DNA from 2 places in the Bacillus sp. NMTD17 genome. Region 2 is predicted to be linked to the other one. Evidence: riboswitches for the same ligand, from Rfam matches in the RefSeq annotation. Region 2 holds a riboswitch; the other holds the start of a gene.
The links. Region 2 has a riboswitch for S-adenosylmethionine ahead of C6347_RS08020 (methionine biosynthesis PLP-dependent protein). Riboswitches for the same ligand answer to the same signal wherever they lie in the genome.
Positions count from the first base shown of each region.

Region 1: another riboswitch for S-adenosylmethionine. It lies ahead of mtnK (S-methyl-5-thioribose kinase); the one in region 2 lies ahead of C6347_RS08020 (methionine biosynthesis PLP-dependent protein).

Region 1 is NZ_PVRH01000002.1:454,182-459,686, reverse strand. It holds gene C6347_RS07435 (PAS domain-containing sensor histidine kinase) at 1-1,374, shown strand, start outside; gene C6347_RS07430 (methylated-DNA--[protein]-cysteine S-methyltransferase) at 1,376-1,867, shown strand; gene C6347_RS19405 (hypothetical protein) at 1,959-2,093, shown strand; gene mtnA (S-methyl-5-thioribose-1-phosphate isomerase) at 2,119-3,180, opposite strand; gene mtnK (S-methyl-5-thioribose kinase) at 3,187-4,380, opposite strand; SAM riboswitch class I at 4,460-4,618, opposite strand; gene C6347_RS07415 (pyridoxal phosphate-dependent aminotransferase) at 4,782-5,505, shown strand, end outside.
Region 2 is NZ_PVRH01000002.1:562,634-568,138, forward strand. It holds gene C6347_RS08000 (MarR family winged helix-turn-helix transcriptional regulator) at 1-17, opposite strand, end outside; gene C6347_RS08005 (YhdH/YhfP family quinone oxidoreductase) at 130-1,116, shown strand; tRNA gene C6347_RS08010 (tRNA-Val) at 1,372-1,444, opposite strand; gene metC (cystathionine beta-lyase) at 1,574-2,752, opposite strand; gene C6347_RS08020 (methionine biosynthesis PLP-dependent protein) at 2,749-3,867, opposite strand; SAM riboswitch class I at 3,945-4,066, opposite strand; gene C6347_RS08025 (alpha/beta hydrolase) at 4,288-5,028, shown strand; gene C6347_RS08030 (YjcG family protein) at 5,081-5,505, shown strand, end outside.

The DNA of each region.
Region 1 (5,505 bases), 110 kb from region 2:
GAAAATGCAATGGATGCGATCATCATATGGGCAGATGATGGAGAGATTGTGAGAGCCAATGAATCAGCCTGCCGAATTTTTGAATTGCCTATGCACTCACTGATTGGCAAGAAACTCACAGACTTTCTCGTGAAATCTGATCAGAGATATAGGCCGACTAGAAGACGTTATATTCGGAATCATGAAATAAGGGAAGAGCTGTTGTTCAGAATGGCAAATGGTCAGTTTAAAGAGCTCGAGTTTACATCAAAGCATGCGGTATTAGAAGGACAGCACTTAACCATTTTACGTAATGTGAGTGATCGAAAAAGAATGGAAGAGGAGCTGCGCGAAAGTGAGCTCAAATTCCGTAAAGTATTTAATGGATCAATGGACGGCATTGTTCTTTTTGATAACCAGTACCGCATTATCGAAGTCAATCCATCCGCAAGCGAGCTGCTCGGATTGAAAGACGATCATTTAACGGAAATGAACCTTTTCCATATCCTTGCGCCTTATCAAATTGAACATTTGGCACAGCCTGCTCAGGCGATGTCGTTAGATGAAATGGACAATGAAGTTCCGTTTGTGCTGAACCATCCAGATCAGCGTATATTGGAATTCTCTTTTAAACGCAACATTATTCATAATATGAATTTGGCGATCTTTAGAGATGTGACAGAGCGGAAGGAATTAGAAGAGCGGGTGAGAAAATCAGATACCCTTCATGTGGTGGGAGAGCTTGCCGCTGGAATTGCGCATGAAATTAGAAACCCGATGACAGCATTAAAAGGCTTCATTCAGCTGTTAAAAGGGAATATAGAAGGGGAGTATTCGCTCTATTTCAATGTCATCACATCTGAGCTGAAAAGAATTGAATCCATCATCACCGAATTTTTGATTTTAGCGAAACCGCAAGCCATCGTATATGAAGAAAAAAATGTGGTGCAAATTATGAAAGACACGATGGATCTTTTGCACGCACAGGCGAACCTCGGCAACGTTCAAATGCATCTCAATGTGTTGGATGAGATTCCGCTCATTTATTGTGAACAAAACCAATTAAAACAGGTCTTTATTAACATTTTAAAAAATGCAATTGAAGTCATGCCGAGAAAAGGAAATGTCTATGTGAGCATTCAGCGGAAGGGCGAAGAGCATATTGTCATTTCACTGCGGGATGAAGGCTGCGGAATGGCAGAGGACAAGCTCAAGCGTCTAGGGGAACCATTTTATACGACAAAAGAAAGAGGAACTGGACTTGGCTTAATGGTTAGTTATAAAATTATTGAAGAGCATCAAGGAACGATTGAGGTAGAAAGTGAGGAAGGGGTAGGAACCGTCTTCCATCTCACGCTTCCACTGAGGCAGAAGAAACAAGAAGGAGAGCACTAACGTGTATTATACCGTCTATCACGCACCAATTGGGGCATTATACATACTAGAAAAAGACGATGCCATCATCGAGGTGATGTTTGATGATGAGCCATTTTTAGTAAAAAAGCAGAAAGCCGATCTAAAAGAAGAAGAAACGCCTGTATTACAAGAAGCGAAAAAGCAGCTAGATGAATATTTCAAGGGAGAGCGCCAAGTATTCGATCTCCCGCTCAAGCAAAAGGGATCTCCGTTTCAAGAGCAGGTGTGGGAAGCACTTTCGACTATTCCATATGGTGAATCAAAAAGCTATGCAGACATTGCAGAAGCGATTGGCAACCCAAAAGCTGTAAGAGCGATTGGACAAGCGAACAGACGCAATGCATTACCTATTTTTATTCCCTGTCACAGAGTGATTGGAAAAGACCGCTCTCTGACGGGCTATGCAGGAACAAAAACAGACATGAAAGCGGTCCTGCTAGAATTAGAAGGTATCCCATTTGTTCAAAAATAAATCGATTGACCTGTTCCAAATGTTTGTCAAGCGACATATCCTTTTATTAAGCTAAAAAAGTTGGTTGAGGGAAAAAGGAGGGCGCTAGGGAATGTTTTGGGGCAAAAAAAATAAAATGTATGCCGTCACATCACTATGTGTCAAAATGAACGTTTTGACAGAAGAACAGAAAAAAGAAATCTTAGCAAAAACGAGTGAAATAAAAAAGCGCGGTGCTCTTAAATAATAAGTACACGGCGCTTTTTTTATGATCAGAGTGAGATGTTTTCAGCGAACAGAGTATCAATCTCTTCTGTATAGTTCGATGTGATAATCCCTTTCTCTGTAATGATACCTGAAATGAGATGGTGAGGAGTGACATCAAAGGCGGGATTGAATACCTGAACATCAGGCGGTGCAATTTGGACGCCGTTTAATTCCTTTACTTCCAGCGGATCGCGCTCTTCAATTGGAATATCTGCCCCGTCTTGGGTTGATACATCAAAGGTGGAAAGCGGTGCAGCTATAAAAAACGGAATTTGAAAATGCTTAGCTAAAATGGCGAGACTTAACGTTCCAATCTTATTCGCCGTATCTCCATTACGGGCAATACGATCAGCTCCGACAATGACAGCAGAAATTTTCTTTTCTTTCATCGTATGGGCTGCCATGTTATCTGTGATGAGCGTCACATCTACGCCGCCTTGCATGAGTTCCCATGTTGTCAGCCTAGCCCCTTGAAGAACAGGGCGTGTTTCACAGGCATAAATGTGAAGATCGAGATTTTTCTTTTTGGCTAAATAAAATGGAGCAAGGGCTGTTCCGTACCGGCTTGTGGCGATGGAGCCTGCATTGCAAATGGTCATAATACGATCACCCGATTTAAAGAGCTGGAGTGCATTTTGACCGATTTGTCTGCATGTTTCTTCATCTTCAATTTGAATTTGAATGGCTTCATGGACAAGGTCTGTTTTGGCTGCATTGACCGAAGCTGCACGCTCAATGCGCTGCAATAATCGCTCTAAAGCCCAGGCTAAATTCACAGCGGTTGGACGAGCACTGTTTAAATATTCTTTTATCTGAATGACTTCTTGTTTAAAAACATCAATTTCTTCTGTCTCAATGTCTTGGGCACTGAGCGCCAGTCCAAAAGCTGCTGTAATGCCAATGGCAGGTGCTCCCCGCACTTTTAACGTGACAATGGCATCATACACGTCTTCTTTTGTATATAAATGCTCAAACTCAGTTTCGGCCGGTAATTTTTGCTGATTCAAAATGTTAATATGGTTTTCTTCCCATTCGACAGAACGGGGGACTTCAAATTCTTTAGACAAAACCCGTCACTCCTTTACAGATTGATGGAATAATGCGACGAGGTCAGACGCTGCTTCCACTGCATGATATTGTTTGATCATTGTTTTTCCGAGCGTTAGTGCTGCTTTTTTCTGCTGAATCCTTCTAGATGGTGATGGAATCGCATCGAGATCAGCGGCATGAGCAAGGCCGATTGTTCGGCGGACAAGCTCACAGCCCGCAAAGCCTGCCGCTTCTTTTAAAATACGGTCAAAGGTTGTTGCTAAAAAACTGTCAGATACACTAAATGCTTCAATGCTGTCTTCTTTCCAAGCTTTTGCGAACACTTCTTTGAATGTCGCCCATACATTGATGACATGGTCAAAAAGGTGCTGCTGATCGTGTTCATTCTCACGAGACAAAGCATTGAGGAACAGGTTAGCGATAAAGTGGCCAATATCGAATCCAAAGGGACCGTAAAAGGCGAATTCTGGATCAATGATTTTTGTTTCCGTCTCATTTGCAAAAATACTGCCTGTATGAAGATCTCCATGAACGAGTGTTTCAGCAGATGTCAGGAAAATACGCTTCAGTTCGGCTGCTTTGGCCTGCACTTCAAGATCTGCCCAAAGCGCTTCGGCAGCTTCTCTTAATTCTTCTTCGAAATCATTTGTGCCGCTATCAAAGAAAGGATCTGTGAAGACGAGTTTTTCAGTAATGTCACAAAGGTCCGGATTCGTAAATTGCTTCACAAATTGTTTTTTGATTTTAGGATTTGTGGCAAAGTCAGAAGTGTAAAAAAGTGTTTTTCCTAAAAATTCTCCTACATGATCGGATAAATGCGGATATTGTTTTCCGGCAATTAGCCCTTTTCTGACGATTTCCAGGTGTGATAGATCCTCCATTGCCGTCACAGCAAGAGCTGTATCTGAATAATAGACTGCAGGTACAAGGTGCGGCGTATATTCTGACTGCTTGATCAGGGCAGCACTTTCAATTCTCGCACGGTCTAATGTAAGCGGCCAGCTCTCTCCGACCACCTTGGCATAGGGCAGGGCCTGTTTGATGATCAATCCTTTTTCTTGTTTGTGATCAAAAATATGAAAGACGTAATTTAAATTCCCGTCACCGATTTCCGTACATGTCAAATGACTGCTTTCTTGGATCAAGCCAAGTCTAATTGCGAGTGCAACTGCCGAGCTTTCTGTTAATTCTTCATATGATGCCGTAAGTGTAACCAATTGCTATCCCTCCAAATCATATAAAAAAGCCTCTTTCTCCTGAGAGAAAGAGGCTTGATGGCGTGTATGCTCAAAGCCTCTCTTATCTCTCAGCACATACGTCTGATGGAATTAGCACCGTGCCCTATAAGACAATTGTCTTGGCGCTTACTTGCTGCGCCCCACTTCACAGTGGTATTAACGGTCGGTTGCTGTTGGGGTCAAAAGGCCAAATCCCTCGCCCAACTCTCGATAAGAGAAATCAATATGTAATTATTTCGTGTCTGTTTGCATTTCTTAATTCAAGATATTATCAGAGCTGCGCTTCACATGTCAATCTTTTTTCAAAATTGCTTTACAATTCATAAAACAATCCATTACAGTGTTTGTATTGTTACGTAACTTGAATAGAAGGTGAAGAAATGGAATTCCAGCAATCAGATGTATTGAAACAATTACCGAAACAATTTTTTGCGTCTCTTGTCCAAAAGGTGCAGAAAAAGATGCAGGAAGGGGCAGATATCATTAATTTAGGGCAGGGAAATCCTGATCAGCCAACCCCTTCGCATATTGTAAAAGCCATGCAGGAAGCGGTATTAAAACCTGAAAATCATCAATACTCGTCATTCCGCGGAACAGCGAAATTAAAAAAGGCTGCCGCCGCCTTTTATGAAAGAGAATATGGTGTCACGCTTGATCCGATGAAGGAGATTGCGATTTTATTTGGCGGGAAAGCGGGACTTGTTGAGCTGCCGCAATGCCTGCTGAATCCTGGAGATACACTCCTTGTCCCAGACCCTGGTTACCCTGATTATTGGTCAGGTGCCGTGCTTGCTGGAGCTCAGATGGTGACGATGCCGCTTCTTGAACAAAATGATTTTTTACCTGACTATGATCGATTGCCTGAGAATGATAAGAAAAAAGCAAAGTTGATGTATTTAAATTATCCTAACAATCCGACAGGTGCCACGGCAAGTCGTGCATTTTTTGAAGAAACCGTTACGTTTGCGAAAGATCACAAACTCTGTGTTGTCCATGATTTTGCCTATGGCGGCATTGGGTTTGATGGGAAAAAGCCGATCAGCTTTTTGCAAACAGATGGAGCGAAAGAGACGGGTATTGAAATTTACACATTATCTAAAACGT
Region 2 (5,505 bases):
CACTCTAATAATTCCATTTTATCTCCCCCACATTGACTTTACCTATAATATCATGGTAGTTTTTTAATTGAAATACTTTTGCACCAGAAATATTTTGTTGTAATATATTTTTAGAGAGGAAGATAAACAATGGATTCATTTAAAGCGATTCTAGTTACAGAAAAAAATGATCAAGTTAGTTATGATCTTCAAAATGTAAGTGTTAATGATTTATCTGAAGGAGAAATATTAATTAAAGTAGCATATTCTTCAATCAATTATAAAGATATGCTGGCTGTTCAAAAAAATGGAGGTGTTATTCGTAACTATCCAATGATTCCTGGAATTGATCTAAGTGGGACTATCGTTCATACAACAGATAATCGTTTCGTAGAGGGTCAACAAGTGATTGTCACAGGTTTCGCTATGGGCATGAGCCACACTGGAGGTTTTTCTGAATATGCTAGAGTACCTGCGGATTGGATTGTTCCTTTGCCAAATAACTTGACTTTAAAAGAAGCAATGATTTTTGGAACAGCAGGCTTTACCGCAGCTCTTTCTATCATGGCTTTACAGGAAAATGGTATGAGTACGAAAAATCAACCTAATATACTCGTTACAGGGTCAACTGGTGGAGTTGGTAGCATTGCTATACAATTATTATCTAAAATTGGGTACAACAATATTTTTGCTTTAGTGCGTAAAGATCATCAAGTTGATATAGCAAAATCTTTAGGAGCAGCTGATGTCATTTTTGCAAACGAGTTAGGAGAGCTAAAAAAACCATTAAACAAGCAAAAATTTGACTTCGTCTTAGATACCGTAGGAGGAGATGTGGCTTCTGTGATCATTCCTCAAATTTCTTATGGTGGAAGCATGAGCATGTGCGGGAATGCAGGCGGAATTAAATTAACAACAACTGTGTTACCTTTTATTCTAAGAGGGATCAACCTTCTAGGGATCGATTCTGTAAATGTACCAATCAATAAACGCAAAGTCATTTGGAACGAGATAGCAAACGAATGGAATATCTCCCAAACGACCCTAGTCAATGAGATTACTCTCAATACGTTACCTGAAAAAATTGAAGCCATTAAAAATGGTCAACATTTAGGAAGAACCATTATTAAATATTAAGATAAACGAACTTTATTTATTTAAATTACACCAGACAAATATTGAATGTATTGATGCAGATACCCCATCCCAAACAGGTGGGGTACATCTATTCAAAAAAGAGCAGGACATGCTAGTGCTAAAATACCCTCAGATATTTATAATCATGTCACAAACAAATTAGAATTTAACACCGCAGAACACTTTAATCGTTTTAACCTAAAAAAACAACCTGCAAAAAACAAAAAAACCCTTGCTAGGCAAGGGTTTAAACGATGATTCCGACTGGGCTCGAACCAGCGACCTCTACCCTGTCAAGGTAGCGCTCTCCCAGCTGAGCTACGGAATCGGGTTATGTATCAGTTCTGGGCTTTCTGTTACTGACAGTCTCTATTATATAACCATCATGATTCGTCGTCAATGGTTTTATTCAAAAAAGGTCAAAAAGCCGGCAGCCGGACCGGCTTTTTTCTCTCCTTTATGATTGGTTGACAAGAACAGGCTTTAGTTGGTCTAGTGCTTGTTTGAAGTCGCGTTTGAGGTCTTCTCCGTTTTCGACCCCTACACTTAATCGAAGCAGGCCATCTGTAATCCCTCTTTTTTCTCTTTCTTCTTTTGGCATAGCGGCATGTGACATTTTGGCTGGGTATGACAGAATGGATTCGACGGCGCCAAGGCTGACGGCGAATACTGGTAATGTGACAGCATCCACCAATTCTTTGACAGCTGCTTGGTTTTCTAATTCAAATGAAAGAACAGCTCCTGCTCCGCTTGCTTGCTTTCGCTGAATGTCCGCCCCTGGATGGTCATCTAAGCCTGGATAGTACACTTTTTTCACCGCAGGATGCTCTTTGAGAAATGAGGCCAGTTCGAAGGCCGTTTGGCTTGCTTTTTCTAATCTGACCTGAAGGGTTTTTAACCCTCTTAACACAAGCCAGCAATCCTGCACGCCAAGCACCGCACCGAAGGAGTTTTGCAGCGAATAGAGTTCTTCTCCCAGCTTCTCGTCTTTCACGACAGCTAAGCCTGACAGTACATCACTGTGACCGCTCAAAAATTTCGTTGCGCTGTGCAGGACTACGTCAACGCCAAGATCCAGCGGACGCTGAAGAGCAGGCGTTAAAAATGTATTATCTAAGAATGTCAGACAGTCATGTTCTTTGGCAAGCTGGACGACGCTCCCAATATCCGTAATACCTAGAGTCGGGTTTGACGGTGTTTCCATGTAAATGACTTTTGTATTCGATTGAATGCCTCTTTTGACTTCATTCAAATCCGTCATGTCCACAAAGGTATGCTCGATGCCAAATCGCGAAAGAACTTGGGTGATCATTCGAAATGTACCACCGTACACATCTCTTGTGACAAGGACATGATCTCCCTTTGATAATAGTAGAAAAGCAGTTGAAATGGCTGCCATGCCTGATGCAAAAGCAAGCCCTCTTGTTCCTCCTTCTAGCGCCGCAATCGTATCCTCTAACGCTTGACGTGTAGGAGTCCCCGATCTTGAGTAGTCATATTGACCAAATTCATCGAAGCTGCTTTGATGGAATGTGGATGCATGCTGAATTGGCACACTGACTGCACCTGTTGAACGATCTGTTTTAAACGCATTATGAACGAGTTGGGTTTCGAGTGTCCAATCGTGTGTGGTCATTTGGCGTGTACCTCCTCTCTTACTTGTGATAGTGCCTGTTTCAGGTCTGCTTTCAGGTCATCTACGTGCTCAATGCCAACGGAGAAACGGAGCAGTTTGTTACAAACGCCATTTGCAATGCGAATCTCCTCTGGGATATCCATATGCGTTTGCGTTGCAGGATACGTAATAAAGCTTTCGATTCCGCCAAGACTTTCAGCAAAACAGATCGTTTTCAGCTGCTTCAAAAATGGATTGACCCAGTCCTCCTTGGCTACACGGAATGACAGCATTCCTCCCTTGCCTGGGTAAAGGACATCTTGAATTTCTGGCTGTTTCTTTAAAAACTCTGCCAGCTCCTTCGCATTTGCCTCGTGCTGGCGCATTCTAAGAGCCAGTGTTTTCATTCCTCTCATTAAAAGCCATGAGTCAAACGGAGATAAAACGGCTCCAATTGCGTTTTGATGCTGGAACATGTCTTCAGACAGCTGCTCTCCTTTTGTCACCACAAGACCGGCAAGGACGTCATTGTGTCCGCCTAAATATTTGGTTGCGCTATGGATGACAATGTCCGCTCCAAGTGTAATCGGCTTTTGCAAAACGGGTGTGTAAAAGGTGTTATCGACAATGACCAAAGCGCCATATTCTTTTGCAATCTTTGCTATTTTTTGAATATCTGCTTCCTGCATAAGTGGATTTGTCGGCGTTTCAATAAAGACCGCTTTTGTGTTTGGCGTGATTTTAGAACGTAAACAGTCTTCATCTGAAAAATCATCGTAAAGAAACCGTAAGCCGTACTTTTTCCATTCGTTTTCAAACAAACGGTATGTACCGCCATATAGGTCTGATGAGACGATGAGTTCATCTCCGCTTTCAAATAATGCCATGATCGTTTGGATCGCAGCCATTCCCGAACTGAAGGCAAAGCCGGCCGTCCCTTCTTCGAGTGAAGCAATCGCATCCTCTACAAGCTGCCTTGTTGGGTTTTTCGTTCGAATGTAATCAAATCCGGTTGATTCCCCTATGCCTCTATGTCTGTATGCTGTTGAAAGATAAACGGGGGGACTGACCGTGCCAGTCGCCTCTTCGCTGCGGTTTCCAATTTGCGCTAATGTCGTTTCCACATGTTCTGTCATTTGACACCATCCTAAGTAAAATCTGATTTCAAAACAGAAAACCCCTTCTTCATAAGAAGAAGGGGTTTAATCGCTTCCTCTTATCTTCCAAGCAAAAAAGCTGCTTGCTGGATTTAGCACCTTGGTACATCACATGAAGTGATGCATACCGGTTGCTGAGGTTTCAAAGGGCCAGTCCCTCCACCTCTCACGATAAGAATGTGTTGTCTGTCTGTTCTAATTCTTAATACTGTAACGCATTAAATCTCATTTTTCAAGAGGAATCGGACCAATTAATTAAAATTTTCTGTATTTTATAACAGATTCGATGTCAACTGAATGGATTGCATGTTAGCATATAGGAACAACGCTGTTTTTCATGTTACAATGAATGGAAACGTTTCACTTTGTGATGAAATTGGTTAGCTGGAGGAATGGATTATGGTGAAGAAAACAGGCATTATTCAAGAAGAAACCTTACATTCAAAAGAACTTGGGGCGGATATGACCCTTTTGATCTATTTGCCAGTCAATTACTCCCCCCTTTATACATATCATGTCATCATTGCCCAAGATGGTCATGATTATTTCCGCTTAGGCAAAATAGGCAGACAGGCGGAAGAATTGATGCAAAACAAAGAAATGGAACGCTCGATTATCATTGGTGTCCCTTATGAAAATGTCTCGGAAAGACGGAATACGTATCATCCAGATGGCACAAAGTTTGAAGCGTATAAACGCTTTTTAGCAAATGAACTTGTCCCTTATATTGATACGCACTATCCAACCTATCAAATTGGCTCAGGACGCACGTTTATTGGTGATTCGCTAGGTGCTACGATTTCCCTTATGACAGCGATTGATTATCCTTCTTTATTTGGCGGGCTGATTTTGCAGTCTCCTTACGTTGATGATTCAGTCCTAGAAGCCGTTAAACAGTCGACAGCCCTTTCCCCTTATGCCATTATCCATCAAATTGGGCTGGAAGAAACGGCTGTGAAAACGACAGATGGCCAAGTGCTTGATTTTATTCAGCCGAATGAAGATTTAAAGGCGCTTCTTGAACAGTCAGGTGCGGATTATTTATTTGAGACATTCGAAGGGGATCATAAATGGACGTTTTGGCAGCCGCTCATTGCGCCTTCGTTAAAAAAAATGCTCCCATATTCGTTAATCAACTGAATTTTGTTATAATAAACAATAATAAATACTTTCTTATTCAGGAGGGAACATGATGAAATACGGAGTTGTTATATTTCCATCAAAAAAATTGCAAGATATTGCGAACTCTTACCGGAAGCGTTATGATCCGAACTATGCACTTATACCGCCTCATTTAACATTAAGAACACCTTTTGAATTAACGGATCTAGAAGCGGCTGAGGTCGTCTCAACGTTAAGAGAGTATGCAAAAAATGCTTCTCCTATTACGTTACGTATTAAAAAATTCAGTTCATTCGCTCCTGTAAACAACGTCATTTATATGAAAGTAGAACCGAACGAGGAAATCATGGCGCTCAATGAAAGGTTGTACGCAGATCCACTTGCTGGCACACCTGAATATGCTTTTGTTCCGCATGTGACAGTAGCTCAAAAACTATCAGATGATGAGCATTCAGACGTACTTGGTACATTAAAGCTGAGAAAAATTGACCATGA